3 regions of the Micromonospora sp. NPDC049891 genome follow, and region 1 is predicted to be linked to each of the others. Evidence: riboswitches for the same ligand, from Rfam matches in the RefSeq annotation. Region 1 holds a riboswitch; each other region holds the start of a gene.
The links. A riboswitch is a leader RNA that binds a small molecule or an ion and turns the genes downstream of it on or off. The one in region 1 is predicted to bind cobalamin.
Positions count from the first base shown of each region.

Region 2: it holds a riboswitch for cobalamin, as region 1 does, so the genes downstream of both, AB0I71_RS03385 (ribonucleoside-diphosphate reductase subunit alpha) here and AB0I71_RS24585 (acyl-CoA thioesterase) in region 1, are expected to answer to the same signal.
Region 3: it holds a riboswitch for cobalamin, as region 1 does, so the genes downstream of both, metE (5-methyltetrahydropteroyltriglutamate--homocysteine S-methyltransferase) here and AB0I71_RS24585 (acyl-CoA thioesterase) in region 1, are expected to answer to the same signal.

Region 1 is NZ_JBFAML010000023.1:59,754-69,391, forward strand. Features, by position in the region: gene AB0I71_RS24580 (peptidase) at 1-780, opposite strand, end outside; cobalamin riboswitch at 879-1,025, opposite strand; cobalamin riboswitch at 1,229-1,376, shown strand; gene AB0I71_RS24585 (acyl-CoA thioesterase) at 1,512-2,024, shown strand; gene AB0I71_RS24590 (hypothetical protein) at 2,028-2,309, shown strand; gene AB0I71_RS24595 (hypothetical protein) at 3,254-5,197, opposite strand; gene AB0I71_RS24600 (hypothetical protein) at 5,198-5,713, opposite strand; gene AB0I71_RS24605 (dsDNA nuclease domain-containing protein) at 5,743-7,125, opposite strand; gene AB0I71_RS24610 (ATP-binding protein) at 7,653-8,987, opposite strand; gene AB0I71_RS24615 (class I SAM-dependent DNA methyltransferase) at 9,104-9,638, opposite strand, start outside.
Region 2 is NZ_JBFAML010000002.1:11,909-21,546, forward strand. Features, by position in the region: gene AB0I71_RS03350 (GNAT family N-acetyltransferase) at 1-77, opposite strand, end outside; gene AB0I71_RS03355 (NAD(P)/FAD-dependent oxidoreductase) at 175-1,422, shown strand; gene AB0I71_RS03360 (MarR family transcriptional regulator) at 1,431-1,916, shown strand; gene AB0I71_RS03365 (hypothetical protein) at 2,117-2,659, opposite strand; gene AB0I71_RS03370 (helix-turn-helix domain-containing protein) at 2,914-3,921, shown strand; gene AB0I71_RS03375 (hypothetical protein) at 4,068-4,217, shown strand; gene AB0I71_RS03380 (hypothetical protein) at 4,214-4,651, shown strand; cobalamin riboswitch at 4,723-4,929, shown strand; gene AB0I71_RS03385 (ribonucleoside-diphosphate reductase subunit alpha) at 5,070-7,430, shown strand; gene AB0I71_RS03390 (ribonucleotide-diphosphate reductase subunit beta) at 7,421-8,461, shown strand; gene AB0I71_RS03395 (methyltransferase domain-containing protein) at 8,550-9,287, opposite strand; gene AB0I71_RS03400 (ABC transporter ATP-binding protein) at 9,284-9,638, opposite strand, start outside.
Region 3 is NZ_JBFAML010000015.1:71,164-80,801, forward strand. Features, by position in the region: gene AB0I71_RS19955 (hypothetical protein) at 106-450, opposite strand; gene AB0I71_RS19960 (hypothetical protein) at 468-602, shown strand; gene AB0I71_RS19965 (GNAT family N-acetyltransferase) at 655-1,197, opposite strand; gene AB0I71_RS19970 (TetR/AcrR family transcriptional regulator) at 1,254-1,961, shown strand; gene AB0I71_RS19975 (hypothetical protein) at 1,958-3,004, shown strand; gene metE (5-methyltetrahydropteroyltriglutamate--homocysteine S-methyltransferase) at 3,091-5,328, opposite strand; cobalamin riboswitch at 5,441-5,651, opposite strand; gene coaD (pantetheine-phosphate adenylyltransferase) at 5,778-6,263, opposite strand; gene AB0I71_RS19990 (DUF6817 domain-containing protein) at 6,260-6,793, opposite strand; gene AB0I71_RS19995 (hypothetical protein) at 6,957-7,511, shown strand; gene AB0I71_RS20000 (GNAT family N-acetyltransferase) at 7,685-8,326, opposite strand; gene AB0I71_RS20005 (DHA2 family efflux MFS transporter permease subunit) at 8,449-9,638, opposite strand, start outside.

The DNA of each region.
Region 1 (9,638 bases):
GCTGTTGGCGTTCGCGACCCCACCGGCGTTGGTGAACCCACCGTCGTCGCCTTGCACCGAGAGCAGCCAGTGCAGCCCTGCGGCGGCATCAGCCTTACGACCGGCGGCCCGCAACGCCTGCACCGCGACGGCCGTCACGTCCACATCGGACGCACAGGCCGGCTGCGCGGGCAGCAGCGGATAGCCGCCGTCGGGGCACCGGGTACCCGCCAGCCATCCGGCAGCGGCCGCCGGCACACCTTGCGCGGTGCGGTCCAGCGCGAGAATCGCGAAGGACTGGCTGAACGCGTTGCTGAAATCACCCCACGCCGACCGGTCGGTGAAGCGGCCGCCGGACGTCTGGAGCGATTCCAGCCGGGCGATGAGGTCGACACCGCCGACGTCGGTCGGGTCACCGCCGCGGACCGCGACGGCGAGTGCGAGCTTGGCGGTCGCGCCCGCGTACGCCTCGGTGGTGCCGTCACCGATGTACCCGTCACGCACGTCCGGCCGGGTCGCCCAGGCCAGGGCTCGCGCGCCGAAGTCGTCGGCGACACCGGTGGCGGCGAACGCGAAGACCGCGTCCAGGGTCAACCCCTGGTCCGGGTACGCGACCCCGTCGAAGACGGCCTCGAAGCGTTCCCCGTCGACAAGCTGTCGGGCCAACCAGCCCGCGGCCGCATCGGATCGGACGGTGCCGGCCTGCGGGGGCGCGGCCATCACGGGTGTGGTCAGAGTGAGGGCGGCGAGCACACCGCAAAGCAGGGCGAGCAGGCGGTGCCGGCTCAGGCGGACGACCATCGGACGCGCCTTTCCGGCCCGGCGGTCGTCAGAAACCCGGCCCGCCCGGCGACGGCGCGGCTGGCCGGCCTCCGACCCGTGGGCCACGACGGGTGGGGAGCAGAAATCGCGGGTGCGGCAGGTATTCGGGCTCGCCACCAGGGAAGCTCCCGGCGGCCTACCGTTGCGGGCCAGCGCCGGACTTCGACCGGACTTCCCCCGCACACACACGCGGTTGTTCAGTTGTCGCGCCAGTCTCGTCTGCTCCCACAGCCACTGTCAATCCGCTACCGATCGCACACGGTGGGTCGTGACGGCGAGGTTCGTGGCGATCGCGGCCACGGGCCGACGCTCGGCGTCGGAGTGATGGGGCAACTCGCCACAGGTACCCGGGCCGGACGGTCGTCGGACCGGGTCAGGATAGGGTGGCCGACGGCGCTGGTTCGCCCGGCCGTGCGGTCGGGCGTCGTAAGAGGGAACCCGGTGAAAGTCCGGGACTGCCCCGCAGCGGTGAGTGGGAACGACAGCCGTCACCACGCACTGGGCCGCCCGGCCTGGGAAGCGACGGCCAGTAGGAGACCGGCCGAGTCCGGCACCGCCCACGAGTCCGAAGACCTGCCCGCGCTGCGGACACAAGGTGTGTGCGCTGCCGTCGACCTCGCGGGCGGGTCGGGCGGGTGACGCGCCGAGACGGCGCGTCCTCGACGTGCGCGCCGACGGGTCGGTGGCTTGTTCCCCGAGGACGGACACCCGTGCACGACACGACCACTCTCGCCGGCCGACCACCGTCAGCCTCCCACCTGACCCTGTCGCAGATCATGGACCAGCACCACACCAACCTGATGGGCACGGTCCACGGCGGCCGGATCCTCAACCTCATCGACTCCGTCGCCGGAGTGGTCGCCGCCCGGCACTCCGACGGCCCGGCCGTCACCGCCGCCATTGACGAGACCGCCTTCCTGCGCGCGGTCCGGGTCGGCGACGTCGTACACGTCGACGCCCGGATCACCTGGGCGGGACGCAGCTCCATGGAGGTCACCGTCAAGGTCACCGCCGACCGGTGGGACCGCGCCGTGCCACCGACCGACGTGGCCACCGCCCACCTCGTCATGGTCGCCGTCGACGACAACGGCCACCCCCGCCCGGTGCCGCCACTGCTACCCCAGACCGACGAAGACCGGCGCCGCTACCGCGAGGCACAGATCCGCCGCGAGCACCGCCTGGCCCTGCGGCAGGCCCTGCTCGACGGCACCGAGGAGCACTGAGACGTGCTCGGACTCTCCGCGGCGGCCCTCGCGGGCTACCTCGCCGTGATCTTCATGTGCGTCACGGGCACGATGATGTGGTGGACCCGCCGCAGCACCGCCTCCGGCCTTGCCGCGCCCCGGGCAAAACTCCCGCTCTGGGACAACAGGACCCCGCTCGGCGCGATGGTCGTGCTCGGCGTTTTCCTGCCCCTGTTCGGCCTGTCCCTGCTGGTCATCTTCGCCCTGGACCAACTCCTGATCCGCCGGCTTCCCGCACTGCGAAACTTCTTCGGCACCGTCTGACCCTGCCGAGCGCCGGCCGGCCCAACGTTCCGGGGAACCATCAACGGTGACCGGCCGCCTATCCGTAGGCGTGACTGGGTCGTCCGGCGCCGGCTTCGGTTTCCGGCACCCGCCTCGATTCGTGTGACTCGCAAGACGGCCAGCTACCCCGCCGCGTACCAAGCGGGTACGCCAGCACACCGGCGGGGCCGCTTCTGACGGTACGAGCCGGCACCCCGGTACCACACTGTTTTGCGCCCCACATTCCGCCCCGGCAGCACCCGAACAGGCGGCGCAGTCGAAAGATCCCTGGCCAGAGGCCGTTTCGGACGAAGTCTCAACACCGATCACCGAAGTACAGTGTGGGGCGCTGGGTGACCACGGCTGTGACCACGAGATCACAAACAATCGGCGCCAGTCGATGACTGACGCCGATTGACCTGCATAAACGCAAGGTGGAGCCGAGGGGACTCGAACCCCTGACCCCCACACTGCCAGTATGGTAACGATTCTGTCACGCCGTACCGCCGGATGCCAACAGGTGCTCTGAGCAGGGAAAGCTCTCTACGTCAAATCACACCCCCTGTCGCCACTTGTCACGCGATGACGGCTATTTGATCTTGGGCTGTGACCACCGAAGTGACCACGCTCAGTGTGGGAGGCTTCGTGCCACCCCGTCCAGCCAGCGCCGCCGCACCAGACCGAATAGCACATGGATACGATTCGGGAAAACAGGTGGTCTTCGCGATATCCGCACCAACGAGGCCGTTCACCTCGCCCGGCGGAACCGTAAACCCGAGCCACCCAGCAGGCGTGACCCGGCTGGTCGTCACCGGGCGGCCGTGACGCCGGGATCCGCCCGGCGCACGCCCCAGGACTGGTTTATCCAGTGCGCACTCCAGCGTCGCCGATGTCCGACAGATGATTGGGAGAGGACGGCGGCTTCCGAGGATTCGGCCGAGCTGTCACTGCTTCCCTTGGATGTCTTCGACCCGTTGGCCCTGACCGACCCCGGTGTTCGTGACTCCGGGAACGACTGAGCGCTGTGAGGTGAGATCGATCGTCGCATGTGTGCTCATGATGCCGGTGGCGAGGTCATTGTCGGCGACGATTATCTGAATTTTCCTGCCGTAGGTCTCCGCGAGAGTTACTAGTCGGGCATATAGGCGTCGGCCCAGTGCCACGTCTGGTTCCCGGTTACCGATTGCCTTACGTGGCGAGTCGATGATCAGGAGGTCGGGGAGAAGGACGCCGGGGTGGTCGATAGCTGTCGTGAGTAGGGTCAGGTGGTAGGCGACGTTGAGGGCGGTGCTGGCTCCGCCGCCGCTCGCTTGGAGTGCCTCGAACTCCGTGTCGCCTACCAGCGGCAGGAAAGTTGTGGGGTCGATTCGAGCTACGCCGTCAACAGGTATGCCGATGCGTTCGACTTCCTCCTTGAACGCCTCGTCAATGTCTTCGAGTTGAGTGCCGCGGCGCCGTAGAGCCTTCTCTCGTTCGGTGATGTCGACTGCGAGTTGACGCTGGGTTTTGCGGTGCTGGGCCACCTGTGCGCGAAGCTGGTCGAGCCGGCGCCACATCGCAGCGTGGCGGTTGGTCTCGTCAATCCTCTGCCGCAGGGCTTCTGTCTCGCGGCTCAGTCGCGCAACTAGTTCGATCCGGGGAGATACGGCTCCCGCAGTCGCCTGGTCGTACTCACGGTGGAGCGCCTCCAGTTCGGCATCTGCTTGGCTCGCTGCCTGTTGGGCCTGTGCATGGGCTGCGATATCGCTGCGCAGCAGTTGCTCGGTTTCGGCCATCTGGTCGTGGATGCGCCCGACGTTCTGAGCCGAGGACTGGATGTCGCCTAGGCCCACCGGCTCGATCGGCTGGCAGCAGAGGAGGCAGTCCGTCTCGGCGAGCTCGCGTGGGCCGAGTTCCTGCATGCATCGAGGGCAGGTGGAGAACTCGAACGGAGAGAGGAGTCCGACCGCTGTGCTGAGACGTTCTGCCTTGGCGAGATCCAGGTTCAGCTGAGCTAGTATCGCTTCCCTGCCGCGTATCGCCATCGCCATGAGGTCGGCTTCCTCGTGACGCTTCTTCGAGTTGGACAGCGCTGCGGATAACCGTCCCCGGCGTTCCTCTTCAGCCGCTGTCAGGGCCTCGACCTCCTCTCGCGTCGCCCGGAGCCGGTCCTCGGCCGCTCCGAGCTGTTGCAGAAGTTGTAGACGCCGTGCGCGCAGCTCGTCGGGGTCGGCTATGCCGTCCTCTCGGATGAAGCGGTCGATTGCGATGGCATCCTTCTCCAGTTGTTTGGCTTGGTCGCGCTCAAGACCTCGCCGGCGTTTGAGGTCGAGTAGCTCGGGGTCCGTGAGACCGAACATCAGCTCGAACGCGGAGATGCGCTTGGGGTTGACGTTGGGGTCGAGGTGACCGACTACCGAGCGGTCGATCTCCTTCGCCTGCAGGTAGCAGTAGCGGAAGATGTCCCTGAAGGTCAGCGCTGTGGTCCGCGCGTTGACACCCATGCGGCTCGTCGGCACGCGTTCGACGGGTATCCCGAGTGCTTCCAGCAAGAAGCGGGAGATGGACGGCCCGTCCGCTGGCGTCGGGCTCACCGGCCAGGTGTGCTCCACGACCCCCGACCCTGGCTCGATGATCTCCACGATTCCTGCATCGGTGCCGATGCGCCGGCGCAGAATCAGAGGGCTGTTGCCGGCCTGGATGGCCAGGTCGACGTGCGTAACGTGCTGGACCACCGCGGGTGTCAAGGCGGCGTTTCCCCCGAGCGCATGCTTGATGAGCATCAGGAGCGTCGACTTGCCCATACTGGTCGTGCCCGTGACGAGCGTAAGCGGCGAGGCGAAGTCGAACGAGTGTGCTGCGGTGTTGGTAGCGACTGAGAGCGACCTTATGCGAAGGTTGGTGGCCATCTAGATCTCGCTTCTGAGCGGGAGCGCGACAACGTCCGGTAGCCGCTCGTAAATCAGGTCCTTCAGCTCGCGGCCGGGCAGGTCGAAGTGCTGCCGGAGGAACCGGGCCCGCTCGGCCACGACCGCCCACGGATGCGTGGCTCCGAGTTGCCCACTGAGTTCTCGGCCGACGTCCGTCGGCGTGATCTCGGTAGCTCCGTCGACGCTCGCGTACGTCGCCAGGCGCTTGCCAACCAGTGCACCGAGTATGGGGTAGTACCGGTCGTCCCAAGGACCGTACTTGTACCGGATCATCCGGGTCTCCACCGCTCGCCGCTCGTCGGAGGTCGGTGCGGTGGCTGGCCATGGCGTTCCCGCCGGCAGCAGGCGTTCCGCCATGACCGGATACCTGAGCAGAAAGTCGACCTTGGCGAGCTTGGTCAGGCCACGGAAGGCGTGGCCCGGGTCAGCGAACTGGCAGATAAGAATGAGCACGCGGGCCTCGTGATACAGACTCTCCTGCCGCACGGCCAGCACAGCGGTCCGTGAAAGTGGCGAGGGTGTCATCACGCGACCTCAGGTCGCGCGAACCCAAACCTGCACAGGTCACTCAACTCGTAGGCGAACCCCACAATGTGGAAGTCGTCCAGCGGCACGCTGATCTTCGAGCTGAGTTTCGCCTGACGTAGCTCCTGGTGAAGAAGCGCCTGGAACTGGATGCCGTAGGGGCCGGCCTTGTCGATCAGCTGATGACGAACTCGGCGGACGATGTCGAGGATCTCCATCTCCAACCGGAACTCGGTCTCGATGTCTTCGGGAAACCCGGTTCTTGCCTGCGGCCACGTGTGAAGCCACAGGTCCCGAAGCCGGAGGGCATTGTCCTGTTCCGCCTCGTCAAGCAGACCGAGCCGCATCTTGTCGATGAGGCGGTGGCCACCGGCGGCACGGGGCGGTGCCTGACCCGCACGGAGCAACGGGACCGCTTCGCCGGCTGATCGTCGTGCCCCGAGACGCATAGCGGCGAGCACCGCATCCCGCGACACGGTCCGCCGGTCCACCGTCTGCGCCAGTTCCGACAACGGGTCGTACGCACCGGGGTTGGTCAGGAACTGGGCCAAGTCTGTTGGTCGGCCGCTACGATCTCGGCTCGCCTCCCCGATGAGCTGGGCCACTGCACCGTAGGCATCTGGAGCCGCCGCTTGCGAGTAACCCAGCCTGACCATCGCCGGCTCCGCTAGCTGCCGGATGTTGATGTCCTGGATGTGGCCCTTCGCTGCCCGGTCGCAGTCGAACCTGAAGACCAGCATGAAACGAAGAAGCATGTCGAACAGGCCGGGCGGTAGACCACTCGGGTCGTGCCTCCTCACCTTGGGTGGTGATGGAGATGTCGGCCTCGGGATGTTCTCCAGAGCATCGGACCTTTTCGCGACGTCCATCATGGCCCACGCCAGGTGCGCGAGGAGCCTTGTTCCGGCCGGAGTAGCGAGCGCAGCTGTCCGGCACACGTCAAACAGGGCGAGTGGCGACGGTTCGCTGCGTTTCCCGCCCAGTTTCGTGTTGCTGGCCAGACGTGCTGCTGGGCCGCTGGTGTATCCGAGCCACTTGTCAAAGAGGTGCGTCAGGCCGCCCTCGTCGCAAAGTTTGTTCATCGTGGTGTACACCATGTGGTCGTGGTGCTTCACCGACACCAGCTCCAGAAACGGGGGCTGGTCCCGCACGATGAGGAAGTCCTCGTGCCACTCGCAGACGATCTTGCTGATCGAAGGGTCGGACGGCATGCTCAGACAGAAGGACGCGATAATCTCCGTCTGGTAGTGGTAATTGCCCTGGGTCGGGGCACCCGCGTCCTCGGACGGTCGTCGATATAGGTCGAGAGCGAGCTGGCCGCTCGGGTCGACGCTCATGATCAAGCCGCGGTCCCGCTCGGCTCTCGATGATGCGTCACTCACGACATGGCCCACCTTCCTTGCGATCGGTAAGCGTGGCCTCACATCCAGCGAACCCGATCACACGGTGGTCACGCAATAGCCCATTGGATAGTGGAGGCCGGATCGTCGCTCAGACATGATCCAGCCGTTCGATCGCGGCGTATGGACCACCACCCGTCCGGCGGAGAGGTCTCGCGCTCGGCAGGCATGGCCAGCTACGTGTCGGTCTGCCCGCCGGGACCCGCTTCACGACCGCCGACTGTCGCACAGAGTGATCGGCTCGGGCCCGCCGGCAGATCTATTCGAGGTCGAGGTGTGCCAGGCTCGCGGAAGGGGCACCTGCGCGGTTTGCGCATCGGGTCGCATCCGACTCTGCCTGGGCCGGTCGGCAGCCATTTCGTCTGTCGGCTGACTCGGAGTCAAGCGGGCGCCCCGGGGGCACCGACCGGTCTGACCGGATGCCAGGCGAGGACAAGATCCACCGCCGGTATGGACGCGAGTTGAGGTCGAGGGCTGGCCCGAGGTTGCAAACGCCATCCCAGGTGCAGCTAATCTCCGCGCCGCAGCCCTGATAACCCGTGCCGGCTCCTGGCATCGGCTGAGCCTTCAAGGACTTGCTGCATTCCCAGCAATCCCGCGTCCAAGGCGATCTGCACCAACCAATCCTTGACCTGGGCGCTCCGGTCATCGACGGTAGCCAGGTCTAGCGCGGGATTCGCCAACAGGTGCGCCCCGCGAGACATTCCAGCATCAGGGATCAATCGCAGTCCGCCTATGTCCAGGACCTCGGTGATCGGTCGCGCCGTCCCCATGTGCAGAGCGCGCGGCTGTGGCACGGCTATAGGATCCACGCCAGCTAGCCCTGCCACCGGCTCGATCACCTCCTTGCTGGACAGGGTCGCGATCATCGCATCGATGAGGAGGCGAAGCTGGTGGATTGGGACACGCCAGGTGCAAGTAGCCTGACGGAGGCCATCGGTGGCAGCGCTGAAGCGAACGCCTAGATCGATCTCGACGCGCAAGTGCGTGCCGGGCTGGCCGTACGCGCCGGGCACCTCCAGTCGGGCGCATGCCTCGACCGCGGGATTTTGGTGATTGGTCCAGCCAGACGGGGCTCCGGACCACTCAAGCCGAACGGTGCGCGACCTGTTGAATCCCTTATGCTGAAACCGACTTATGCTGGCGCTGGCCGCTTCGCTGGTAACGAGGTCGGCAAGCTCCCGAGCAAGAAGAGAGTTTTGCAGGGCGGTGATGTAGGCGGTCACCGCTGACTCGGCCAACGGTCGCCACGTGGCGTCCGGTGCCATTGCGACGGTAAGTCCCGATCGGAGCACGAAGTCCACCGACTCATCCAGACCACCCGCCGCCTTGCTGGGCATTTGAGGTGCCGTGACGTTCCACGCGTCATTCTGGTACTGTCCCGCCGCGTTCTCAGCGAACAGGTCGCGAAGCCTTGCCCAGTCGGCGGGGTGGCTCGTGTTCTGATGCCGCACCCAAGCAACGCCATCGACGAGCAGGGGCCGTGTGTAAGTGCCGGGCACCACTCGAAGTACCAGCACATACAGTTCCGAGCTCTGGCCCAGCGGCACGGGAACAATCTCCGGCACATAGGGTGGTTCGATCTTGCTGTTGCAGTGCTCCACGATTGACTCGATAGCCTTCTCCTTGACGCCCTTGACGTCCCTCTTGTCGGTCACGCCGATGAGCATCAAGCCCCCATAGGTGTTGGCCATTGCAGCTACACCTTTGGCAATTGTCTGAGTGAACTGCTCCTTATATTCCACCACCGGCGATTCTGGACCAACCTGCCGCACCAGAGCGCGGATGCGGTCGATCGTGATTTCCGATAGGTGGGCATGAAGCAACGGGTGCGTAGGCGCCATCAGATCGTCACCTTCGGTAGTCTATTGCCGGCGTTTCGCACTAAGGTGCAGCCACCCACGGTCCTCGGCTCCACGCTCGCGAACCAAGCGAGAAAGCTTACGTCTCTGGCCGACTTTCATGATCCAGCGTCGTCAGGCGTAGCGGCGGCCTCCAGCGCGGCGGCGACCGCCTCGAATTCGGCTAGGGCGGCGGTGAGGTCTTCGACGATCTCTCGGGCGATGACCTCGGGTGCCGGGAGGTTGTCCATGTCCTCTAGGGACTGGTCGCGTAGCCAGGTGATGTCGAGGTTGACCTTGTCCCGGGCGAGCAGTTCCTCGTATGGGAAGGACTTGAACCGCTCGGTCTCGACGCGCTCGGAGCGGGGCTTACCCGGTAAGTAGCAGGCGACAAAGTCGTCGAGGTGGTGGCGGCGTAGCGGGTTCTGCTTGAGGGTGAAGTGCTGGTTGGTCCGCAGATCATAGATCCACAGCCGGTCGGTCCATGGCTGTTCGGCGGCAGGCTTCTTGTCGAAGAACAGCACGTTGGCCTTGACGCCTTGGGCGTAGAAGATGCCGGTGGGCAGGCGCAGTATGGTGTGCAGGTCGAAGTCCCGCAGCAGCCGCCGCCGCAGCGCCTCGCCTGCCCCGCCCTCGAATAGCACGTTGTCCGGC
Region 2 (9,638 bases), on a different contig from region 1:
TCCGACATCATCACCGGATCGCCGCGCATCCGGACGTACGCATCGAGGTCAGCGGGCTCCAAGTCGCGCAGCAGCATCTCGGGAGCCTACCGGTCCGAGGTGGTCGGTCGGGCTCGGTGGACCGTGGCTTGCGGGTGGTCTTGCCCAAATTATCTTAGCGATTAAGATAACTACATGAACGCATCGACCGACTTCTCGGTGGCAATCGCCGGTGCCGGCCTCTCCGGCCTCTGCCTCGCCCAGTACCTGATGCGCGCCGGCGTCGACGTGCATGTCTACGAGCGGGATCCGGGCCCCTTCGTCAGACGGCAGGGCTACCGGATCATTCTCAACAGGTACGGGCTGGAGGCCCTGCGCGAGAGTCTGCCCCGCCCGCTGTACCGCCTGGCGCTGACCACCGGTGACGAGCCCGGCGGGCACCTGCGCTTCACCGACAGCCGGCTGCGGGACGCATTCACCATCAACTTCAAGGACGAGCCACACGCGACCCGCCAGGTCGACCGGCTGACCCTGCGGTCGATCCTGCAGTCCGGACTGGACGGGCGTATCCATTACGGCAAGGCCGCAGTCGCGGTGGACAGCGGCGGCCCGGCAGGGGTGCGGCTGCGGTTCGCCGACGGCGGGGCCGCCCCGGCAACAGTCGTCGTGGGCGCCGACGGCGTCGGCTCGGCGCTGCGCCGGCAGATCATGCCGGATGCGGACCCGGCGAGCACCCCGATGGTGGGCATCTACGGCCGGTCACCCCTGTGGCGCAACGGTGCGAGCGTCATTCCGGAGGCACTGCGTACCAGCGGGGTCCTGGCCATCGCCGACCGGCCGGGCCGTGCCTTCTTCTTCACCTCCATGCGGTTCGGCGAGAGCCCGGGGCGGGCGTTCGCCCGGTTGGCCCCGGGCAGCTACGCGCCCACCGGCGACGACTACGTCATGTGGGCACTGCTGCTCCGCCAGGAGGAGGTGCCCATCGACGTACGCGGCAGCCTGCTGGCGCTCTGGAAACAGGCTGCGGTGATGAGCGCGGACTTCCATCCGCTCATCCGACGGCTTGTCGACACGGCCGAACTGGACGCCACGGTGCTCAATGTCTTCGCCACCGGCCAACGCCCGCACCGGTGGGCGGTACCCCGGGCGACGATGATGGGTGACGCCGTGCACGTCATGCCGCCGTTCGGCGCTCACGGCGGCAACACCGCGCTCCGCGACGCCGCCCTGCTCGGCCACAAGCTGGTCGAGGCCCGGGGAAACGGCACGCCGGTGGAGGAGGCGATCGCCGGCTACCAGGACGAGATGGTGCCCTACGCCTTCCACGCCGTCGACACCGCCGCCAAGCTGATGCGGCGCCTCACCGGAGGCGCGGCCGCACCCCACTGGGTGCTGACCCGGTTGTTACCTCGGCTGCACCGGGTCACCGTGCCGGAGGCATGATTGCCGACATGTCCCACGAGCTGGCCCGTACGTCCGCGATCGCCGACCTCATGCGTGCCGGGCGGGAAACCTCGCGGCTGTCCATGGTGTTCCGGTACGCCATCGCGGAACGGCTGGGCCTCACGGTGAGCGACCTGGAGTGCCTGGACTACCTGGCGGACGTCGGATCCGCCACCGCGGGACAGGTCGCCGAGCGCACCAACCTCACCACGGGGGCGGTGACCAGCATGCTCCGCCGGCTCCAGCAGGCCGGCTACGTGACGGCCGAACGGGATCCGGCGGACCGGCGACGAGTGATCGTCACCCTGCGGCCGGAAAGGGTCGCCGAGTTGACGCGACCGTACGAGCGGTTCGCCGAGCGGGCGGAGCGGCTCGTCGAGGGCTACCGCGTCGAGGAGATCATGCTGCTGGTCCGGCACTACGACCGCATGCAGGAGATGTACCTCGCCGAGTTGGACCGCCTACGCAGCGGCGACGCGCAGCGGTCTGCCTGAGCGTAGGCCGGTACTCCCGAGGTGCTTGTGTGACCAAGAGGTCGGGCGGAAGTCCGGAGGCCGGGTCGAGGGAACGTACGAAACTCTGCTCGATGCGTCGCGGCGCGTGGGCGAGGATCTCTTGGGCGAGTCGGTCTTGCTCTCCTGGGATCCTCTCCAGGTTGGGTTTCACCCGGCCAGGATGGCAGAACCGCGCGAGGTCAGCACTCGGCCCTGCCGAGGCGCGCGAACTCGTCGAGGGAAACGTACTTCGGTACCTCGTCGTTGTTCACGATGGCGGTGATCATGACCGATCCTGGTTGCAGGCCGGCGAGTTCGGGCAGCCGGAAGGTCACCGAGTGGGTGGTGAAGCTGTTGTTGCCGGCGACGCCGTACATGCGGAAGGTGGCGCGCCGATCAGGAGCGGGATCGGGCGGAAATCCCGGCAGTTGGACGCTGGCCGGCGAGGTCACGTCCCCGGGTACGTCATAGTCCCGGCCCGGCCAACTCGGCCAGTTCGCGGACGGTGCCGGAGCGCCGGACGGAGTGGGCGAGACCGCGTCTTCGGTGGCAAGGACAATCACGTCCGGCGGCTTGTCCGCGCACCAGGTCAGTGCCGCGAGCGGCCGGCCGTCAGCATCCACGGTCAGGCCGGTGATGCCCTTGATCTCTGGCGTGCAGGAGGTCAGGCCGGTCAGGACGAGCAGCGCGGCGGCCAGCGTGGCGACGATCCGCCGTGTCCTCGCGCGCGTCGGGGCGACCATGCTCTGACGATCGCAGAGCAGGGTCGACCTCCGAGCTCGGTTGAGTCTCGGGCCGATGACGATGACGCGGCGTCGTGCCTCCGCCGATGACCGGATTCGACAGGTCTGCGCGAGCCGCCATGTCGCCGACACGGGCCTGGCTCGTCTGACGTTTGCTGCCGCTGCATGTCGGAGCCGGGTACCGTCGATTGTGGCGGCTCGCGGGTGTGGGGGCCAGCGGATCGCCGCACAGTCCTCCACCTGGGAGCTTCGCCATGCCGCCGAGCGCGCGCACCATCGTTGACCCACGGTTCCCCGCTGAGCTTGCCCGACTTCGACGTGTCCGTGGCCTGTCACTGCGCGATCTGGCTCGCCTTGCGTACGTCGGGAAGAGCTACGTGCACGACCTCGAGACGGGTCGTACTCGACCGTCCCGGGAACTCGCCGCACACCTTGACGACACCCTGCAGGCCGGCGGGAAGCTGGCCGCGATGGTGGTCGATGCCCCGACCGTGACCACCCCCGACGACGATGACCGCCTGGCGTACGTGCTCGCCGAACCGACCCGCCTCGACGCCGCTGCGGTGCGGTCGCTCGCCGAGGTGCTGGCTGCGCAACGCCGCCTTGACGACGTTCTGCCGGCTCCGGTGACGCTGCCGGCCATGGTGGCGCAGCAGTCCGCTGTGCAGCAACTCGCCGAGCGGGCCGCCGGGCCGTACGTCGGCCAGCTGCACGAGTTGGTGGCGGAGTGGACGCAGTTCGTCGGCTGGTTGCATGCCGAAGCCCGCAACGATGGCGAGGCGATACAGGTGCTGACCGAGGCCGCCAGGCAGGCCGACGCCGTTGACAGTGGCCCGCTCGCGGCGCAGGTGGAGAACTTCCGAGGCTACCTGGAGCGGCAGCGGGGCAACCCGCGCGGCATCGTGCGACACTTCCTCGCCGCGTACCACACACCCGGGGCGACGGCCCTGCAACGCGTCGGCGACGCGGTCCAGGCCGCCCACGGGTTCGCGCTACTCGGCGATCGGCACTCAGCGGCAGGGCTCCTCGGTGCGGCGAGTGACCTCACCGAGGCGGCCGAGCGCGAGCAGGCACCGGTCCTGGCCTACTGGCTGACGCCCACGTTCAGCAGGATGGGCCTCGGGCTGGCCTATCTGGCGCTCGGCGACACGTCGGCCGGCATCGACAATCTGCGCGCCGGGTTGGCTGGGTTGCCGCCTGACCAGCGGGACGCCGCATGGACGCAGGAGTATCGGCAGGCACTCGCGGTCGCTACCGGCTGAGCTGTCCGTCAACCGTCCCGGACAGGACGCCGGACGCCTCGCACCTGCCCTGAGTGCCCACGGCCATCGCACGATTCTTGTGGGTGGTGGCGGTGCGCCCCCACGTACCGCCGCCCCCGTCCTCGAACTTCGGCGGAGGTGATGGCGTGAGCAGGTGGCACAGGTTCTGGTGGTGGCTGCGGCAGCGGCCGATACCGCTGGCTGACGGCGGGCAGCGGCGGGAGACCGTCGAGCAGGAGGCCGCCCGGCAACGCCTGCTCGACCAGGCCCGGCGCAAAGCCCGGTGGCCGGCATGACTGGGCGTGCCGTCAGCTATCGGGACGCGATGGCCGCCGAGGCGGTGCGAATCGGCCGGGCCGTCGACGCCCTGCCCGCCCGGCTCGCCGACGAGCACCTGCCCCGCCGGCCGGAGTGGACGTGCGCCAGTTGCGAGGGCGAACCGTCGTGGCCGTGCGCCCCAGCGCGGGTGCGGCTTGCCGAGGCGTACGGCCGGGACCGGGTGGGCCTGTCGATGTACGCGGGTGCCTTGTTGACGGCGGCGTTGGACGACCTGCCGCGTGAGGACCCCGGCGAGCTGACGACCCGGTTTCTCGCGTGGCTGCGGTGTACCTGCGGGGCGGGTAGCCACGCCGGGGCGTGGCCGACGATCAGGACCCCGTCGCATCCGCCGTCCTCTTCGTACGCCCGCCTGCCTGCGACCGGTCAAGCACGCACCGGCCGGACGGCGTAGCCGGATGTGACATCTGTTGCAGGACTCGCCGACACACCATCTGGTGTCTTGCGTTCGTGGGTGACCCATATATGGTGTCACCTGTAGCTGGTTCGGGCGCCCATCCGGGGCGGCCGAGGCAAGAGGGAACCCGGTGCGAATCCGGGACTGCCCCGCAGCGGTGAGTGGGAACGACAGCCGTCACAACGCACTGGGCCCCGGCCTGGGAAGCGACGGCCAGTAGGAGCGCGTGAGCACGCCCACGAGTCCGAAGACCTGCCAGCACGCCGCCCGCACTCGTGGGCGGCGGCCGCAGGCCGCGTGGGACGGCCGACGCCATCAACGGCCGCGCCCTCGGCGCGGGTCCGTGGCGTCCTCCCGCGTGTCCGAGGCCCTCAGCAGACGGCGCGAGGAGAGAGACGTGACGGTCGTGCGGGAGATGCCGGCCTCCGACGCAGGTGTGTCGGAGCAGCGCCGGCATGTGATGCAGGTCCGCAAACGCGACGGCGCCACGGAACCGGTGGACGTCAACAAGATCGTCCGGGCGGTGGAGCGGTGGGTGACCGACCTCGACGAGGTCGATCCGCTGCGGGTGGCCACGAAGACCATCAGCGGCCTGTACGACGGTGCCACCACCGCCGAGCTGGACAAGCTGTCCATCCAGACGGCCGCCGAGCTGATCGGTGCGGAGCCGCAGTACTCGAAGCTGGCGGCGCGGCTGCTGGCCGCGTACGTGGACAAGGAGGTCCGGGGACAGCAGGTGGCCAGCTTCAGCCAGTCCATCCGGTACGCGCACGACCTGGGGCTGATCGGGGACGCGACTGCGGCGTTCGTGGCCCGCAACTCGCGCAAGCTGGACGACGCGGTCGACCCGGACGGCGACCTGCGGTTCGAGTACTTCGGCCTGCGTACGGTCGCGGACCGTTACCTGCTGCGGCATCCGCAGACCCGCCTGGTGGTGGAGACGCCGCAGTACTGGCTGCTGCGCGTCGCCTGCGGGCTGTCGCAGACACCGGGCGAGGCGATCGGGTTCTACCGGCTGATGTCGAGCCTGGCGTACCTGCCGAGTTCACCGACGCTGTTCAACTCGGGCACCCGGCACACCCAGATGTCGTCGTGTTTCCTTGTCGACTCGCCGCGCGACGAACTCGACTCGATCTACGAGCGCTACCACCAGGTGGCGAAGCTGTCGAAGTTCTCCGGCGGTATCGGCATCTCCTGGTCGAGGGTCCGGGGTCGGGGCGCGCTGATCCGGGGCACCAACGGCAGGTCCAACGGCATCGTGCCGTTCCTCAAGACCCTCGACGCGGGGGTGGCGGCGGTCAACCAGGGCGGCCGTCGTAAGGGCGCGGCCTGCGTGTACCTGGAACCGTGGCACCCGGACATCGAGGAGTTCCTGGAGCTGCGGGACAACACCGGCGAGGAGTCCCGGCGTACCCACAACCTGAACCTGGCCAACTGGATTCCCGACGAGTTCATGCGGCGGGTGGAGGCGGACGGCGACTGGTCGCTGATCGACCCGTCGGACGCGCCCGAGCTGCCGGACCTTTTCGGCGAGGCGTTCGACGAGGCGTACCGGGCGGCGGAGAAGAAGGCCGTGCGGACGGTGAAGGCCCGGGACCTGTACGGCCGGATGATGCGTACGCTCGCGCAGACCGGCAACGGCTGGATGACGTTCAAGGACGCGGCGAACCGACTGTCCAACCAGACCGGTGCGCCCGGCAACACGATCCACCTGTCGAACCTGTGCACGGAGATCCTGGAGGTCAACAGCGACACCGAGACGGCGGTGTGCAACCTCGGGTCGGTGAACCTGGGCGCGCACGTCACCGCCGACGGCGTCGACTGGGAGAAGCTGCGCGCCACGGTACGCACGGCTGTGGTGTTCCTCGACCGGGTGATCGACATCAACTACTACCCGGCCGAGCAGACGGCGGTGTCGAACCCGCGCTGGCGTCCGGTCGGGCTCGGGCTGATGGGCCTGCAGGACGCGTTGTTCACGTTGCGTCTGCCGTTCGACTCGGTGCCGGCACGGGAGCTGTCGACCCGGGTACAGGAGGAGATCTTCCTGACCGCGCTGGAAACGTCGGTCGGGCTCGCCGAACGGTTCGGCCCGCACCCCGCGTACGCCGAAACCCGGGCCGCGAAGGGTGAGTTGCATCCCGACCTGTGGGGCGCGGAGGTGACGCAGGCCCAGCGGTGGACGGAGTTGCGGGAGCGGATCTCGCGCCACGGACTGCGGAACTCGCTGCTAGTCGCGATCGCGCCGACCGCCACGATCGCCTCGATCGCCGGATGTTACGAGTGCATCGAGCCGCAGGTGTCCAACCTGTTCAAACGCGAGACGATGTCCGGTGAGTTCCTTCAGATCAACACCTACCTGGTGCGGGAGCTGAAGACGCGCGGACTGTGGACCGCGCCGATCCGGGAACAGATCAAGCGGGCCGAGGGGTCGGTGCAGGGCATCGGCGAGCTGCCGGCGGACGTGCGGGAGCTGTTCCGGACCGCGTGGGAGCTGCCGCAGCGGGCGCTCATCGACCTGGCCGCCGCCCGTGCCCCGTTCATCGACCAGTCACAGTCGCTCAACCTGTTCCTGAGCGCGCCGACCATCGGCAAGCTCTCCTCGATGTACCTGTACGCCTGGAAAGCCGGGCTCAAGACCACCTACTACCTGCGGTCGCGTCCGGCGACCCGGATCCAGCAGGCCACCGTCGCCATCAAGCCGGTCGTCGCGGTGAGCGACGACGAGGCGTTGGCCTGCTCCCTGGAGAATCCCGAGAGCTGCGAGGCATGCCAGTGACCACCCTTTCCGAGACCAGCACCGACAAGCGGCAGATGCTGCTCGACCCCGGCATGGACCTGACCCTGCGGCCGATGCGTTACCCGCAGTTCTTCGACAGGTTCAAGGACGCCATCAAGAACACCTGGACCGTCGAGGAGGTCGACCTGCATTCCGACCTCGCCGACCTGGCCAAGCTGTCCCCGGCGGAGCAGCACCTGGTGTCCCGGCTGGTCGCGTTCTTCGCCACCGGCGACACCATCGTCGCCAACAACCTCGTGCTCAACCTCTACCAGCACGTCAACTCGCCGGAGGGTCGGCTCTACCTGTCGCGGCAACTGTTCGAGGAGGCGGTGCACGTCCAGTTCTACCTGAACCTCCTCGACACCTACGTGCCGGACGAGCGGGAACGGTTCGCGGCGTTCGCGGCGGTGGAGAACATCCCGTCGATCGCCCGCAAGGCCGAGTTCTGCTTCAAGTGGATCGACTCCATCTTCGAGCTACGGGAGCTGGAGACCCGCGAGGACCGGCGGGCGTTCCTGCTGAACCTGATCTGCTTCGCCGCCTGCATCGAGGGACTGTTCTTCTACGGCGCCTTCGCCTACGTGTACTTCCTGCGGTCCCGGGGCCTGCTGCACGGCCTGGCCTCGGGCACCAACTGGGTGTTCCGGGACGAGTCGATGCACATGGCCTTCGCCTTCGACGTGGTCGACACCGTACGCGCCGAGGAGCCGGACCTGTTCGACGCCGAGATGGCACAGCAGGTCCGGGACATGCTGGCCGAAGCCGTCGAGTGCGAGGTGCAGTTCGCGGCCGACCTGCTCGAACAGGGCGTGTCCGGGCTCTCCCTGGTCGACATGCGCGAGTACCTCCAGCACGTCGCCGACCGCCGGCTGGCGCAGTTGGAGATCGAACCGCTGTACGGGTCGAAGAACCCGTTCGCTTTCATGGAGTTGCAGGACGTGCAGGAGTTGTCCAACTTCTTCGAGCGGCGGGTGTCGGCCTACCAGGTCGGGGTCTCCGGCACTGTCGCGTTCGACGACGACTTCTGACGGCGGCCCAGCCGCAACCCGCTGACCCGGTCCGGCCCGGCGATGATCCTGCCGATCACCGCCGGGCCGCCCGGTTCGCGGGTCTGCCTCAGACCCGACCGGCGATCAGGTACTGCATCCGGTGCTCGTGGTTCGGGGCGACGCCGAACCGCCGGTCCAGCTCGAAGATCGACGTCAGCGACGTGGCGGTGACCCCGGTGATTCCCGCCCGTTCGAGCACTGCCACGGTCTGGTCGATGGAGGTCGCGGCGGCCAGCGGCAACACCGCTCGGACCTGACCGTCGTAGTGGTCGGCGAAGTTCTCCGAGGCGTTGTCCAGGCCCTCGGGGAACCAGGTGCTGTCGACAACGGCGACCGTGCCACCGGGGCGCAGCAGGCGGGCCCAGTTCGCCACCGCGGTCTCCGGCTCGCGCAGCGTCCACATCAGGTAGCGGCTGACGACGGCGTCGAAGCTGGCGGATGGGAAGTCCGGGTGCACGGCATCGCCGTGCCGGATGACCGGACCGTCCGCGATCGTGGCGGCGTGGTGGCGGGCCTGGGCGAGCATGCCCTCGGCGAGGTCGATGCCGGTGACCCGGTGGCCGAGTCCGGCCAGCACCATGGCGACCTGCCCGGTGCCGGTGCCGACGTCGAGCACCTCCAGCGGTGCCGGGGGCAGCGCCTCGGCCCAGATCTGCGACCAGGCCCGGGTGTCGGCGGTCAGGCGGTCGGTGCGCTGCTGGTACTCGTCGTAGCCGGGCGCCCGGCCGGTCCAGTACGTGTTGATGCGGTCCTGTGCGCTCATGACGGCACTGAGTTGAGGATTCGCTCGCTGACGCTCGCTCATGCGGCGCTCCTTTCGACGGCGTGTTGACCGTGCGGGTGGTACAGCAGGTGAATGGCGCCGTCGAGGTCGAGACGCTGGATGCCGATGCCGTAGACGGGTTCGAGAACGGCGGGGTCGAGGACCTCGTCGGTGGTGCCGGCGGCGGCGACCCCGCCCTGACCGAGCAGCACCAGGTCGTCGCAGTAGCGGGCGGCGAGGTTCAGGTCGTGCAGCACGACGACGGCGCAGGTGCCGAGGTCGCGTACCAGCCGCAGGATCTCGTGCTGGTAGCGGATGTCGAGATGGTTCGTGGGTTCGTCGAGCAGCAGGTGAGTGGCCTGCTGGGCCAGCGCCCGGGCGATGAGCACGCGT
Region 3 (9,638 bases), on a different contig from region 1:
GACAGTACGTGAACCGGAGTACCGATGCCAGATCAAGGCACCGACCCTGATCAACGGAGTCTTGTCGCCAACCCTGCCGGAATTCGGCTGGTTGGCACGACATGCCTAGGTGTCCTCTTCGTCGAAGGGCTCGTCACTCCATCGCCACCACGCCTCGTTGCCGTCGACGTGGAGCAGGAACTCAGGAACCTCCTGGCCGTCCGGGTACCGCATCGTCACGGCGTTCCGGACCGCGTCGTATGCGCGTTCCCAGGAGTCGACATCCTCATCGACACCGTCGAGCAGCCGCAGTTCCTCGACGAACAGTGGCCGGATCTCCTCCAGTCCCGCTCTCGGTTCGACACGAGCGTTCAGCCACGGAAAGTCGCCACCGGTGACTATGAGATCAGCGAGTGTCCGGCCGTCGGCGCGCCGGTGCAGCGTCCACGCGCCATCCTGATGATCGCTCACGGCGACGACCTTAGCGAGTGCAGGAAACTCCCGACGCCCTCGGCTTCAGGGCGAAGACACTGCAGGCCAACATGGGCGGACGCACCGGCGTCCCGCACTTCGAGGGCGACGACGCGAACCGCTTCTTCCTCCGGCACCTGCGACCCCGCTGACCCATCGCACCGCAGCGCACCGCGACACCGCCGAGCTCCCCTGGAGGCCGCGCTAGCCTGCTGAGCCGTTGCCCTGCCGGTCCTGCTGAAGGGTCAGCGACCAGGTCTGACCGACGAGGTCGTCACCGAAGCTCTGGTGAGGCTTCTCGTCGATGAGGGTGAATCCGGCGGCCTGGTAGATCCGGCGCGCGGACTCGAGCATGTCGTTGGTCCACAGGACGACGTGTCGGTAGCCGGCCTGGCGGGCGAAGGTCAGGCACTTGTCGACCAGGCGGCTACCGATGCCGAGGCCACGGGCGGTCGGGATGACCAGGAGGACGCGCAGCTTGGCCGTCCCAGGCTCGTCACCCGCGACCAGGAAGACGGAACCGACACGTTCACCGTCGGCTTCGGCGATCCATGCCGCCTCACGGGACGGATCGTGGCTGGTGGCGTAGTCGGCGACGATTGTCGCGACGAACGCCTCGAATTCGGTGTTCCAGCCGAACTGCTGTGCGTAGGTCTCACCGTGGGCCATCACCACCCAGCCCAGGTCCCCGGGACGGTCGGCGGGGCGCACGGTGATTTCGACCCGCCGCTGACACCCATGCGTCATGCTTCGAACCCCCTCGGTTACTGAAACGAGCGTTTCAGTAGAGGTAGGCTACGCCGGTGACCGAGGAGACGACAATTCCCTCCGCTCGTAAGACCGAACTGTTGGAGGCCGCCTACCGGTACGCGCTGGAGCACGGCCTGGCACGCCTGTCCCTGCGCCCGCTGGCCACCGCGATCGGTTCCAGCCCGCGCGTCCTGGTCTTCCTCTTCGGCAACAAGGACGGCCTGACCCGGGCGGTCCTGGCCCGGGCCCGCGCTGATGAACTCGCGATCCTCAACCATGTCCAGAACTCCGGCGACCCGGAGGCCATCGGCCTGGCCACCGCCGTCAAGCGCCTCTGGGGGTGGCTCGCCGCCGCAGAACACCAGCAACTGCTGAAATTGTGGGCCGAAACCTACGCCACGTCACTTGTGGAGCCTGACGGCGTGTGGGGCGGCTTCGCCGCGGCCACGGTGCGCGACTGGCTCACCGTCCTGGCCGAGTGCCAGCCCCCGCAGGAGAGAGCCAGCGCACAAGGCACAGCCCGCCGTACCCTCGCTCTGGCCGTCCTCAGGGGAGCGTTGCTCGACCTGTTGGCGACCGGGGACCGCGACCGCGTGACAGCCGCGGTCCACCACCAGCTCGGCGTCTTTCAGGACGGGGCAGCGGCACCGTCCGTGGCCGGGATGGACGACGGAAACCGCCCGTGCTCCCCCGGGAGAGGGAGCGCATCACCCTGGACAGGGAGGACCGGCGACCCGTCGCCCCGGAGCATCGATGCATGACCGTCAAGACGACGACGCGACCCCCTCACTCCCCCCGATCGTGTTCGGTCGCCCGGATCTGGCCGTGGGCGGTGGCGTGCATCGTGTTCGTCGTCGGTGAGCTGGCTCTACGCACGTACTGGATCGCGGGCGGCCGGTGGGGGTACACCGCCTGCGACCGCACCGACCTGGTCGGCTCGGCGGGTGGCTGCGGCGCGGACCGCGTCGCAACGCTGCCGTTCTGGGCGGGGTGGGGAGCGGTGGGGGTCGGTGTCGCCCTCGCGATCCTGGTCGCGGTCTCGATCCGGTTCCGTGGCCGCGCGTTGGCCGCCGGGAACTGGAGGGCGGCCGCGCTGCTCCTGGTCGTCGCGTTCCCGCTGCATCTGCTTTTCGAGATCCCGGCGGCGGTGGCGGGGCGTCCTTCGGACTGGCGCGACCTCGGTGCCCGGCTCGCGCTGCTGACCGGGGGCATCCTGTTCGCCGGGCTCGCGAACGCCGTCGGTCCCCGGCGCGAAGCACCGGTGGCGGGATTCCAGCCGGTGCCTCGGTGGACCCGTCGCGCGGCGTACGTCGCAGTCGTGCTGCCAGTGGTCGGCTGGGCCGTACCACACGGGCTCTGGGCGCTCGGCGTGCCGTTCGGCATCGCTACCCGGCAACTCGCGGACATCCATCACGACCTTTCGACTCCGACGGGTGCCGCGATCACCCTCGTCCCGCCGGTCGCCGGGCTGCTCGTGCTCGGGCTGATACAGCGCTGGGGGCAGCAGTTCCCGCGCTGGGTGCCGGGACTGCGGAATCGACAGGTCCCACCGCTGCTCGCGGTGATCCCGGCCGCAACGGTGGCGCTGGCCCTCGTCATCTACAGCGTGTTGAGCGGCGCGGTGTTCGTAGGACAGTTGCACGCGGGCGAGCTTCGCTGGTCGGACGTCCGTGAGGAATGGGCGGTGGCGGGCACGCTGCTGGTGTTCCTCGGCTGGGGTGTGGCGCTTGGCGTCGCCACCGTCGGCTACGCCCTCACCACCGGCCGTCGTGGATGGCGGATCCACCAGCACGGCCAGCGGTAGCCCACGCCGGACGTGTGATGTCGGTGAGGTGACCGTGCGGGTCGAGCCGGGCGGCCCCGGTGTGGTGGGTCCGCCCGGCTCGGGTGTCAGTTGCCGCGGACCTCGGCGGCGGCGGCGACCAGGTGCCGCAGGGACGCCTCGACCTCGGGGTAGCCGCGGGTCTTCAGCCCGCAGTCCGGGTTCACCCACACCCGGCGCGCCGGTACGGCCGCGACGGCCAGCCGCAGCGCCTCGACCACCTCGTCGCGCGGCGGCACCCGGGGCGAGTGGATGTCCCACACCCCGGGGCCGACACCCCGGCCGTAGCCGATCGCGGCCAGGTCGTCGAGGACCTCCATCTTCGACCGGGACGCTTCGATGCTCGTGACGTCGGCGTCGAGGGCGTCGATGGCGGTGATCACCTCACCGAACTCGGAGTAGCACAGGTGGGTGTGGATCTGCGTGTCGTCGGCGACACCGCTGGTGGCCAGCCGGAACGCGCCGACCGCCCAGTCCAGGTATGCCTTCTGGTCCGCGCTGCGCAGCGGCAACGTCTCCCGCAGCGCCGGCTCGTCGACCTGGATGACCCGGATCCCGGCGGCCTCCAGGTCGCGGCACTCGTCGCGCAGGGCCAGCGCTACCTGGTCGGCGGTGTCCGCGAGAGGCTGGTCGGTGCGGACGAACGACCAGGCCAGGATGGTGACCGGGCCGGTGAGCATGCCCTTCACCGGTCTGCTGGTCAGCGACTGCGCGTAGGTGGACCACTCGACGGTCATCGGCGCCTTGCGGGCCACGTCGCCGTAGATGATCGGCGGGCGTACGCAGCGGGAGCCGTACGACTGCACCCAGCCGTGCTCGGTGGCCGCGAAGCCGTCGAGCTGCTCGCCGAAGTACTGCACCATGTCGTTGCGTTCCGGCTCCCCGTGCACGAGCACGTCCAGGCCGAGCTGTTCCTGCAACCGGATGACCTGTTCCACCTCGGCGCGCATCCGGTGGGCGTAGCCGGCGTCGTCGAGGTGGCCGGCCCGGTGCGCGGCGCGGGCCCTGCGCAGCTCGGCGGTCTGCGGGAACGAGCCGATCGTGGTGGTCGGCAGCTCCGGCAGGCCCAGCCGCTCCTGCTGGCGGGCGGCCCGGGTGGGGTAGTCACCACGCTGCCGGTCGGTGGGACGCAGCGCGGCCAGGCGACCGCGTACGTCGTCGTGACGCCAGTCCGCCGGGGTCCCCGGCAGGGGCTCGGGTAGCGCGGTGGTGCCGTCGCGCAGCGCGCGGCCGAGCACGACGACCTCGTCGACCTTCTGCCGGGCGAACGCCAGCCGCTCGGACAGCCGGGGGTCGAGGTGGGTCTCGGCGGACAGGTCGACCGGCACGTGCAGCAGCGAGCAGGACGAGGACACGGCGACGTGGTCGGCCAGCCCGGCGACCGTCGCGCCGGCCGCGACGGCGGCCCGCAGGTCGGTGCGCCAGATGTTGCGCCCATCGACCAGGCCGGCGACGATCGTCTTGCCACCCAGTGGTCCGGCGGCCGCGAGCCGGTGCAGGTTGCCCGGTCCGGCGACCAGGTCCAGACCGACGGCTTCGACAGGGGTGCCCAGCAGGGCGGGCAGCGCGTCGCCGAGGTCACCGAAGTAGGTCGCGACGAAGATCCGGGGTCGGTGCGTGAGTTCACCGAGCCGGGTGTAGACGCGGCGCAGGGCGTCGATCTCGACCGGGGTGCGGTCGGCGACGTAGCCCGGCTCGTCCAGCTGCACCCAGCCGGCGCCCGCGTCGGCCAGGGCGGCGAGAATCCGGGCGTACGTCTCGACCAGGTCGTCGAGGCGGGCGAAGGGATCCTCACCCTTGGCCAGCAGCAGGAACGTGGCGGGTCCGACGAACACCGGCCGGGTGGTGATGCCCAGGTCGCGGGCCTCGGCGTACTCGCCCAACGCCTTCGCCGGATTAGCGGTGAAGACGGTGTCGGGGGCGATCTCCGGCACCAGGTAGTGGTAGTTGGTGTCGAACCACTTCGTCAGCTCCAGCGCCGGCTCGGCGTCGACACCCCGCGCCATGGCGAAGTAGGTGTCCAGGGTGGACAGGCCCAGCCGGGTGAACCGGGTCGGGACGGCGCCGACGGCCACGGCGGTGTCGAGCATGTGGTCGTAGTAGGAGAAGACATTCGACGGGATCGCGTCGAGCCGGGCGTCGCGGAGCGTCCGCCACACCTGCGCCCGCAGTCCGGCGGCGGTGCTGTCCAGAGCCTCGGCGTCGACAGCGCCGGCCCAGTACGCCTCGACAGCCTTCTTGAGTTCACGATTGGCACCGATGCGTGGGTAGCCGAGCACGGTGCTCTGCCCGAATGCGGTACTCACCAGGGGGTCCTTCCCTCGAAGTGTCCGGCGGACACGGAGAGGGGAAGACGGGTACACCTCGGGTACCGGCTTCCGCCCTGACCCTCCCGAGAGGCCGCCGGCGGCGCACACCGGCGGCGTGCGCAGCACTGGCAGGTCTTCGGACTCGCGGGCATGACACCAGGTCGCCTACTGGCCGTCGCTTCCCAGACCTCGCGGTCCAGTGCTTGTTGACGGCGGTCGTTCCCACTCACCGCTGCGGGGCAGTCCCGGTCTCACACCGGGTTCCCTCTTGCGACGTCCCGCCCGAGCGGACGGGACGAACCAGCGCCACCGGCCATGGTACGGGTCAGAGCGTGCCGACCGGTCGGGAGTGTCCGACGTACGGGACGGCGTGCGCCGCTGACCGGTTCGCCGGTGTCAGATGTTCCGGCGCGGCGGTGCGGCAGGGTTGCGCCGATGGCGGCAGGCTACGACCGGGCGGACGAGGGCGACGTCCCCACCGTACGCACCGCGGTCGACGACACCCTGCTCAGTTCCGGCTGCGCGGGCAGGAACAGGGTGGGGACACCGAGCGACTGGTTCATCGCGGCGAGTCGGTACTCGGCCTGAAGGTCTGTGGTGTCACGCACGCCGCGCACGATCACACCTACGTCGTGGCGACGGCAGTAGGTGGAGGTCAGCCCGCGCCAGGCCGCGACGGTGACGGAGGGCCATTCGACAGGCAACGCGGCCCGGACAGCGGCGGCTCGTTCCCGCTCGTCGGCGCCCGGGTGCTTGCCGCTGTTGACCGCGACGAGCACGACCACGTCGTCGAAGAGGGCACAGGCCCGCTCCACCACGTTCAGATGCCCGGCGGTGAAGGGGTCGAAGCTGCCGGGGTAGACCGCTCGTACGCGTACCCGACCGGGGGGTCGCGCCGCCGCGGGCGGCCCGGCGGATGGTCCGGGTCTCACGGCCGCAGGACCCGCTGCACGTCGCGAATGACCTGCTCGGAGGCGAGTGGCGACCATGAGGCGAACACTTCCTGGAAGTAACCGCCGTAGCGGGCCGCCACCGTGGGATCGTGCTCGATGACGTCCAGTTCGTTGACGATGCTCAGGTCCACGAGGGACCGGAGCTGAGCCGGCTTCGGTGTCCTCACCTGCCCTGCGAAACGGTCGAACACCTGGCCGGTCCGTGCCAGCTCCCGCCAGCTGCGTCCACGGTCGCAGGCGCCGTACAGGTAGACGAGCTCCTCGGCGTCGGCCCCGACGAGGTCCCGCAGTACGGAGCGATCGGCCCGGTCAAGCAGGGCGAGGTCGAACCCGTCGGTGCCGTAGACGGCGTGGGTGAGGCCCGCGGCCCGCACCTCATCGCCGCAGCCGAGCACGGCAAGTCGGTCGCTGACTCGACACAGGTGGGCGTACAGGTTGCCCCCCGGGTGCGCGATCTGCTCCGCCCCATGCCGGCGGAGCCAGCCCCGCGCGCCTTCGTCGGTGCCCATGGCCCGACTGTAGGTATCGGCTGCCGGAACCGCTGGCCCCGCGGGTGGGCAATATGTCACAGCACTGCGGGCGCCGGAACCCGGGAAGAGCTTGACGCCCCGAATCTCATCGAGCATGGTCGATTGGCATCGTTCTTCGAACGTCTTGACACGGGGAGGATTGATGAAAGCGTTCGTCACCACCGCCCTCGCTGCGGCCCTGCTGGTGCTGAGCACGGGCAGTGCGCCCAGTGGTCGGCCGGCCGCCGGCGCACCCTGCGCCGGGCAGATCCACTCGAATCCGGGATTCGAGCGTGGCACCACCGGCTGGGATGCCGGACCCCGCATCGTCGTGCTCGGCGACGCGGCCCGGCCGGCACACACCGGCCGGGCGTACGCCACCTTCGCCGGGTTGGACGTCACGCGTACCGACCTGCTGCGCACCACCGTCACGGTGCCGGCAGACTGCGACCTGACGGTCCGCTTCTGGGTCCGGACCACCACCACCGAGACCATGCGCGGCGACTACCTGAACGTCGGGCTGGCGGTCACCGGGATACCCCCGAAGACCAGGTTCTCACTGGCCTTCGACGGCGGGTCACAGTGGCGGCAGTACAGCATGTCGACCGGGACCGCGACGACCGAGCGCACCGCGACGGCCAGTTTCCTCGCCAGCGAGACGGCCGGTAACGGCGTCACGACCTTCGACGTCGACGACGTGACCTTCACGTTGAGCTGACCACGAAGGCAGCCAGCCACGCGCGCTACCGGCCGCCCGTTGCCCTGCTGGTACCGGGCGGCCGCCAGCGGCAGGGACCGTCCGCCGACAATGCGTCGTCATCGCGGACCTGCGGACGGCGCGGGCGGGCGAGGGTGTCCTCAGCGACCCGAACCGCCCGTTCTCAGTGACGCCTACGGGTCGAGCAGGAGCGCTTCGGCTCCCACCGGCCGGAAGCCAGCCGCCTGGAAAGCGCGGACGCTGCGGGCGTTGCCGGCGGCCTGCTGCGCCCAGACGGGCTGGCCGTCGGGCACCAGATGGCGGGCGGCCGTCGCCAGTGCCCGCCCGAGGCCCCGGTGGCGATGCCCCTCGTCGACCTCGATCGCCGTTTCCCAGCGGCCTGCCACACCGCGGCCGAGGATGACCAGTCCGCCGTCGGCCGCCCAGACCCGGAGGTCATCACGGCGCTTCCGTGCCCTGACCTGACGTGGATGATCCGCGCCCGCAGTTTCTTCCAGCTTCAGTTGGGGCTCACCGGCGAGGGGGCTCGCCACCGTCAAGAGGTCGATCGTGTCCATCGAGCGCCGGGTGCGGTCGAGCAGCGCGCTCAGGAAGGCCGGATTCATCGCGGCCGCCAGGGCGTCGCAGTCGAGAGCAGCCAGGGTGCGGCGTACCCACAGCGGGTCCTCGTCGGTGAAGATCACGGAATGGGCGGTGAAAGCGACAACTCCGGCGTCGCGGCTGCTTGGCTGTGGCACCACGGTGATGCCGCCGTCCGGTGCCGGGAAACGCCCCTGGGCCGCCGCATCGAGGATGTCGGCCAGTTCGCTGCCCATGATTATCCTTTCCCGGCTCCGGCGGTCCGCACGGTTGGTCCCGACAGCATCCCGAGCATGTCAGCTGCACGGTGACCGTGGTGCCCCGTGAACTCACCGCGAGCGCCCGTGCTCCCAGGTGGTCAGCCCGCGATGGTCTCGGTGGCTTCGGTTGCCCGGGCGGGGCGGCGCTCGGGGCCGCGGGCCAGGACGACGAGGAACATGGCGGCCATGACGGCAACGCCCACCAGCATGGCCTGCCGCCACCCGTCGACGAAGGCCTGCTGCGCGGCGTGGACCACCTGCGGGTTGTGGAAGCTGGCCTCCTTGGCCGCGTCCAGGGCGGTGGCGATTCCTGCACGGGCGGTGCTGGCGGTGGCCACGGGGACGCCGTGCAGCTTGTCGTCGATGGAGCTGCGGTAGCCGGCCGACACCAGTGCGCCGAGCATGGCGACGCCGAGCGCGGTGCCGAACTCGCGGGTGATGTCGTTGAGCGCGGAGGCCACGCCCTGCTTGGCAGCGGGGAGGGAGCTGGTGATCGCCTCGGTGGAGGGAGTCATCGCGAAGCCCATGCCGACGCCCATGGCGAGCATGCCGGGCAGGACGGAGAGGTAGCCGCCGTCCACCGAGACGACCAGGGCCATGAGGGTCAGACCCAGGCCACCCAGCGCGATGCCGAGGGCCATCGTGGATCGGGGGCCGATGCGGGTGGCCAGGCGAGGGGCCAGCGCGGACGTCATCATCATCAGGACCGCCATCGGCATCATCGCGAGGGTGGACAGCAGTCCCGACCAGCCGAGCACGGCCTGGAAGAACGGGAAGAGGACCACGGCGATGCCTGCCTGGACGCCGAAGACGACCAGGAGCGTGAGCGAACCGCCGGCCAGGCCCCGCTCGCGGAACAGGCGTACGTCCAGTAGTGCGGCGTCCCGGCGCCGCAGTTCCCAGGTCACGAACGTGACAAGCGCGGCAAGGCCGACGAGGAGGCTGATCACCGTGACGGGGTCACTCCAGCCGCGTTCCGGTCCTTCGTGCAGCACGTAGATGAGCCCGACCACGGCCACGCTGGAGGTCAGCGCGCCGAGCAGGTCGAAGGACTGGCCGGAGTGCTCGCGGGAGTTGGGCACCGACGTCAGCGCCATGGCAAGGGCCACGACGACCAGGGTCACGGGCAGGACGAACAGCCAGCGCCAGGAGGCCACGTCGACGAGCAGGGCGGAGAGGAACATGCCGAGGATGCCGCCGCCACCGGCGATGCCCGTCCATACGCCGATCGCCTTACCGCGTTCGTGTTCTGGGAACGTGGAGGTGATCACGGCGAGGGTGATCGGCA